Regions from separate parts of the Bacillus rugosus genome, predicted to be linked through region 2. Evidence: a T-box and tRNA genes for the amino acid it is inferred to sense, from the RefSeq annotation. Region 2 holds a T-box; the other holds one or more tRNA genes.
The links. A T-box is a leader RNA that pairs with one kind of tRNA and senses whether it is charged. The one in region 2 lies ahead of thrS (threonine--tRNA ligase), so its partner is inferred to be a tRNA-Thr.
Positions count from the first base shown of each region.

Region 1: it has a tRNA-Thr gene. The T-box ahead of thrS (threonine--tRNA ligase) is inferred to sense a tRNA for this amino acid. The anticodon was not compared.

Region 1 covers NZ_CP096590.1:196,910-200,316, forward strand. The annotation lists gene murQ (N-acetylmuramic acid 6-phosphate etherase) at 1-72, opposite strand, end outside; gene M0696_RS01095 (GNAT family N-acetyltransferase) at 181-663, opposite strand; gene M0696_RS01100 (2-thiouracil desulfurase family protein) at 676-1,131, opposite strand; tRNA gene M0696_RS01105 (tRNA-Glu) at 1,312-1,386, shown strand; tRNA gene M0696_RS01110 (tRNA-Val) at 1,390-1,465, shown strand; tRNA gene M0696_RS01115 (tRNA-Thr) at 1,470-1,542, shown strand; tRNA gene M0696_RS01120 (tRNA-Tyr) at 1,565-1,649, shown strand; tRNA gene M0696_RS01125 (tRNA-Gln) at 1,654-1,725, shown strand; gene sigW (RNA polymerase sigma factor SigW) at 1,955-2,518, shown strand; gene rsiW (anti-sigma-W factor RsiW) at 2,532-3,158, shown strand; gene cdaA (diadenylate cyclase CdaA) at 3,318-3,407, shown strand, end outside.
Region 2 covers NZ_CP096590.1:3,766,087-3,769,493, reverse strand. The annotation lists gene M0696_RS19110 (HD domain-containing protein) at 1-187, shown strand, start outside; gene M0696_RS19105 (YwgA family protein) at 223-723, shown strand; T-box leader at 836-1,064, shown strand; T-box leader at 1,098-1,319, shown strand; T-box leader at 1,351-1,572, shown strand; gene thrS (threonine--tRNA ligase) at 1,625-3,407, shown strand, end outside.

The DNA.
Region 1 (3,407 bases), 580 kb from region 2:
TTTATGGATTTCAGCTGTTTGGCTATTGCGTGATTCCGTTGTAAGACGGTGAAGGTTTAATGGTTCTGACATGAGGATGCCCCCTGTTTAGAATAATGTATCTTAATATTCAGTATATTCATTTCTGTCATGATATTTCAACTATGTTTTTGCATTTTTGAAATTTTATTTCACTTCAGGCTATAAGAAATAATGAAGGATCAGCTGTTCTCCGAGCGGTCCGATTCTTCTCCTGCCTTTATCAAGGAACCCGCTTTTCATATAAAGGCGCTTTGCGCGTGTGTTCAGATGATTGACGGCCAAAATGATTTCATCGCACCATGGAAAATAACCGCTCACAAAAGAGGGAAGCTGAAGCATTGCTTTTTTTGCATAGCCTTTTCCGTGATGCACAGCGTTTAATGACAGGGAACTGAGCAGTAAAGCAAATGGATTGTTAGAATAGGGTGCCAGCGTTTCTTTTGATGTATGTAAAATGAAAAAACCGACTGGGAGATCGTCTTTTAAGATGATAACCGGATACCGGTCCCGTATGCTCAGGGCCTGAGTCAGCACCTCTTTGGGGAGAGAGGTAAAGCGTTTGTCATCGTTGTTAAGCGTGAATGATTGAAGCTCCGGCAAGTGTTCAGGCTTATAGAAGGATAAAGAAATGTCTAGAGTCATGTGGCGGCCTCCTTACAATATGTCGTCTAGCTGGTTTTCTGAAATGACGCGGTAGCCTGCTTGCTCTAACAGTGCGGCGGTCACTCCGCTGCCGGTGATTTTTGCGCCAGAGAATGTGCCGTTATAGATAAAACCGCTTCCGCACGATGGACTGTTTTCTTTTAATATGATGGCAGAGGCATTGATTTCTTTTGCATAAGCTAATGTCTTAGCGGCACCTTCCATATATAATTCTGTTACATCTTCTCCTGAAGCTGTCATGATTTTCGCGGTTCCATTGAGAACATCCTCGCCGGTGCCTCCGATAATTTCTGCAGGTTCACGAGGAGTTGAGAAGCCGCCAAGAAGCTCAGGGCAAGCCATAACTGCTTTATTTTCACCGACAAGTTTTCTGATTTTCTCTGATGCGGCGTGAGAGCCGTTGTATCTGCATTCAATGCCTCCAAGGCAAGAACTGACTAGGATCATATTGGTTTCTCCTCTCTTGCATCGTTTGTCTCTATCATAAAATAAATGACTAATGTTGGGAGGCTTTTTCAGTTAAAAAAGGAGTTAAAAAGTTTGAAAATAAAAAATTTAATTTTCCTCTTTACAAACAGGGGGTGACCTGTATATAATAACTTTTGTCAGCTCGACGAGAACACAAACGGCCCGTTGGTCAAGCGGTTAAGACACCGCCCTTTCACGGCGGTAACACGGGTTCGAATCCCGTACGGGTCACCATTTGGAGGATTAGCTCAGCTGGGAGAGCATCTGCCTTACAAGCAGAGGGTCGGCGGTTCGAGCCCGTCATCCTCCACCATCTTGCCGGTGTAGCTCAATTGGTAGAGCAACTGACTTGTAATCAGTAGGTTGGGGGTTCAAGTCCTCTTGCCGGCACTGTTTTTCTTAATATGAATATGGAGGGGTAGCGAAGTGGCTAAACGCGGCGGACTGTAAATCCGCTCCCTCAGGGTTCGGCAGTTCGAATCTGCCCCCCTCCACCATTATTGGGCTATAGCCAAGCGGTAAGGCAACGGACTTTGACTCCGTCATGCGTTGGTTCGAATCCAGCTAGCCCAGTCACAGACACCTTTGACCAAAAGGTGTCTTTTTTCTTTTTGAAAAATAATTCCAACTTCTAACTGTTCAGTCTGTATAATAATTTTAAAAATATGTTAAGGTAGTTTATTCACGAATTACCATCTACACCCTGCCAAAAATTTGTTAAACTTATTTTATAAAAAAATTGAAACCTTTTGAAACGAAGCTCGTATACATACAGACCGGTGAAGGCAGAGGTTAGATAAATATGGAAATGATGATTAAAAAGAGAATTAAACAAGTCAAAAAAGGCGACCAAGATGCATTTGCGGACATCGTAGATATTTACAAGGATAAAATTTATCAGCTTTGCTACCGTATGCTTGGTAATGTGCATGAGGCAGAGGATATAGCACAGGAGGCTTTCATCAGAGCGTACGTTAATATCGACAGTTTTGATATTAACCGGAAATTTTCAACTTGGCTTTATCGAATCGCGACCAACTTAACTATTGACCGCATTCGCAAAAAGAAGCCGGATTATTACCTCGATGCAGAGGTGGCTGGTACGGAAGGCTTGACCATGTATTCCCAAATCGCCGCAGATGGGGTATTGCCAGAGGATGCAGTTGTGTCACTGGAGCTCTCAAACACGATTCAGCAGAAAATTTTAAAGCTTCCTGACAAATACAGAACAGTTATCGTATTAAAGTATATTGATGAACTCTCATTAATTGAAATCGGCGAGATTCTGAACATTCCTGTGGGGACTGTGAAAACTCGGATTCACAGGGGCAGAGAGGCTCTTAGAAAACAATTAAGGGATCTTTAAGTGGGGTGATGAAATGAGCTGTCCTGAACAAATTGTGCAGCTTATGCATATGCATCTTGATGGAGATATCCTTCCAAAAGATGAACACGTATTAAATGAACATCTGGAGACATGCGAGAAATGCAGAAAGCATTTTTATGAGATGGAAAAATCTATAGCGCTCGTCCGGAGCACATCGCATGTCGAAGCCCCCGCGGATTTTACCGCTAATGTCATGGCGAAATTGCCTAAGGAGAAGAAAAGAGCTTCTGTGAAAAGGTGGTTCAGAACCCATCCTGTTATCGCAGCTGCTGCGGTATTCATCATTTTGATGGGCGGAGGTTTTTTTAACAGCTGGCATAATGACCACAATTTCAGCGTGTCCAAGCAGCCGAATCTTGTGGTGCATAATCACACTGTGACCGTGCCAGAAGGTGAGACGGTCAAAGGTGATGTCACTGTCAAAAACGGCAAGCTGATTATTAAAGGCAAAATAGACGGGAATGTAACCGTCGTAAACGGCGAAAAGTATATGGCCTCTGCTGGACAAGTCACCGGTCAGATTGAAGAAATCAATCAATTATTCGACTGGACATGGTACAAGATGAAGTCTGCGGGGAAAAGTGTAGTCAATGCATTAAATCCGAAAGGGAAAGAGTAAAGCGCTTCAGCCGCTTTGCTCTTTTTTATGGGCTGAACGGGCTGGCACATTTCACTTGCCAAATCGAAATGTGGTATAATGGGCTCGCTATGTAAAGTACATATGCGTAACACGTAAAACACAAAATACGAAATGACTGAAATCTTGGAGGACGAGGAAATGGCTTTTGAGGATATCCCTTTTTTGCAGTACCTCGGCAATGCCGTTGATATTCTCCTTGTTTGGTATGTGATATATAAATTGATTATG
Region 2 (3,407 bases):
GCCGATCCATCTCTTGACGCAAAACGGCCAAATTAAAGAGCTGTCCAGACAATCGGCTATTGTGGAATCCATCTCCGGAAAACGGCGGACGGACCACAAGCTGTACTATCCGAAGGACCTGATTTGTGACGGCTCTGAACATCCGGAAGCGAAAATGAAAATCCGGCAGCTGCTGGGACTGACATAGAAATTGGAAAGAAGGAAAAAGGAGATGTCGGGAATTTGTTGAAAGAACATGCAAAACTGATGAAGGTGTTCTCGGATTCTGGAGAAATCATCGGGCGGAAGAAGCTGCAGAAAATGATTTATATCGCAAAGAAAATGCAGTTTCCTTTCTATGAGAAATATGATTTTCACTTTTACGGACCGTATTCAGAGGAACTGACGCTCCAGATTGAAGAGCTGTGCAACCTTGGATTTCTGCATGAGGTGAAGGAAAAAAAGGGCGGCTACTTTCAATACCGTTATTCCCTGACTGAGACAGGCTCTGAATTTTTAGACCATGCTGATTTAGATATGCCAGATATCAAAGGGTATATCGAAAGTGTAAACAACCGTTCATCACGATTTTTAGAGCTGGTTTCCACGATCCTTTACTTTGACGGGCTTGAGGATGAGGAAAAGAAAGAAAAAGTCTTTACAATCAAAAGCAAGCAAAAGTATACAAATGAAGAATATGACGAAGCGCTTCAATACATAGAGGAACTGAAGCAGATTTGTTAACCATACCAAGCAAAAGAAATGAACCGTTTCTTTTGCTTTTTTTAACAAAACAGATTGCTGTATCAGGAAATGTATTGTAAAATATATGAAATCACCAAACGATCAGTAATGTATACAGGCGCTGATAAGGACATGAGATGCTTTTTACGGTTTCCAGAGAGGGAAGGACAGCTGAGATCTTCCTAACGCAGGGAAAGCAGCTTACCGCCTTTGAGCCGTATCGGGGAAATCAAGTATCTGATACCGTCATGCTGCGTTACAGCACCTTAAAGCCGATACACCATGTGTGTTGATCGGGAATTTGGGTGGAACCACGGATAATAAACACATTCGTCCCTTTTAGAGGGATGGGTGTGTTTTTTTATATGAACTAAATACATGCGAAGAAAAGGACATGAATGATATTTACGGTTTTCAGAGAGGGAAGGAAAGGTGAGAGCTTCCCAGCTTAGGAATATCGTTTACCGCCTTGGAGCAGCATTGGTGAACTGAAGTATCCAATGCCGTCTATGCTGCGTTACAGCACCAAGCCGACAACATAGCGTTTGTCGGGAATTTGGGTGGAACCACGGGTTAATCACACACTCGTCCCTTACAGCGGGACGGGTGTGTTTTTTTATGAATTGAATACATGCAATGAAAAGGACATGAATGATTATTACGGTTTTCAGCGAGGGAAGGAAAGGTGAGAGCTTCCCAGCTTAGGATGATCATTTACCGCCTTGGAGCAGCATTGGGGAACTAAAGTATCCAATGCCGTCTATGCTGCGTTACAGCACCAAGCCGACAACATAGCGTTTGTCGGGAATTTGGGTGGAACCACGGGTTAATCACACACTCGTCCCTTACAGCGGGACGGGTGTGTTTTTTTATATAAACAATTATGAAGGAGTGTTTAAAAATGAGTAAACATGTACACATTCAGCTTCCGGACGGACAGATCAAGGAATATCCGAAAGGCATCACAATCAAAGAAGCAGCTGGTTCTATCAGTTCCAGTCTGCAAAAGAAGGCGGCAGCGGGTCAGGTTAACGGCAAGCTCGTCGATCTCAGTTTCAAGCTGGAGGAGGATGCTGAGCTTTCGATTATCACACTTGATTCCCAAGAAGGCTTGCAGGTGCTTCGCCACACATCAGCGCACGTACTGGCTCAAGCGGTGAAACGTCTGCACGGCGAAGTGTCATTGGGGATAGGTCCAGTGATTGAAGACGGCTTCTACTATGACATGAAGCTTGAGCAAAGCTTGACATCAGGAGACTTAGAAACCATCGAAAAAGAAATGAAAAACATTATAAATGAAAACTTGGAAATTAAACGAATTGAGGTTTCCTACGAAGAGGCTGAAGAGCTGTTTGCCAAAAAAGGTGAGCCGTTTAAGCTGGAGATTTTGAAGGATATTCCGCGCGGAGAGGATATCTCGCTGTATCAGCAGGGAGAATTCATTGATCTGTGTCGCGGGCCGCATCTTCCTTCTACAGGAATGATCAAGGCGTTCAAACTGACAAGATTATCGGGCGCTTATTGGCGCGGAGACAGCGAAAATGAAGTTCTGCAGCGGGTGTACGGGGTTGCGTTTCACAAGAAAAAAGATCTCGATGCGCATCTGCATATGCTGGAAGAAGCGGCAAAACGAGACCACCGCAAGCTGGGCAAACAACTAGGGCTGTTTATGTTTTCTGAAGAAGCGCCGGGGATGCCGTTTTACTTGCCGAAAGGGCAGATTGTCCGCAATGAACTGGAACGCTTCTCGCGTGAGCTGCAAACAAAGGCCGGCTACGATGAGGTGCGTACGCCGTTTATGATGAATCAGCGGTTATGGGAGCAGTCAGGACACTGGGACCATTATCGCGACAATATGTATTTTTCAGAAGTGGATGATACAAGTTTCGCAATGAAGCCGATGAATTGTCCCGGACATATGCTCATCTTTAAAAACAGCCTGTATTCGTATCGGGATCTGCCGATTCGCATGGCGGAATTTGGCCAGGTGCATCGCCATGAATACAGCGGCGCTCTAAACGGAATGCTTCGCGTCCGGACGTTCTGCCAGGATGACGCCCATATCTTTGTTCGGGAGGATCAGATTGAGAGTGAGATCAAAGAAGCGATTGGATTGATTGATGAGGTATATCGTACATTTAGCTTCGAGTATTCTGTCGAACTCTCGACTCGCCCGGAGGATTCGTTAGGCGATGACAGCCTTTGGGAAGCTTCGGAACGTGCCTTGGCAAACGTCCTTGAGGAGCTCGGTCTGCCTTATGAGATCAATGAAGGCGATGGAGCGTTTTACGGTCCGAAAATTGATTTTCACATAAGGGATGCCCTGAAACGAAGCCATCAATGTGCGACAATTCAGCTTGATTTTCAAATGCCGGAAAAATTTGATTTAACATATATTAATGAACACAATGAAAAGGTTCGTCCTGTTGTCATACACAGAGCGGTATTCGGCTCAATCGACCGTTTCTTCGGCATTTTAATCGAGCATTTCGGCGGGGCATTCCCAGCCTGGCTCGCACCGATTCAGGTTCAAATCATACCGGTTTCGCACGTTCATTTGGACTATTGCAGAAAGGTGCAGGCAGAGCTGAAGCAGCTGGGGATAAGAGCTGGCATTGATGAGCGCAATGAGAAGCTGGGCTACAAAATCAGAGAGTCACAGGTGCAGAAAATCCCGTACGTGC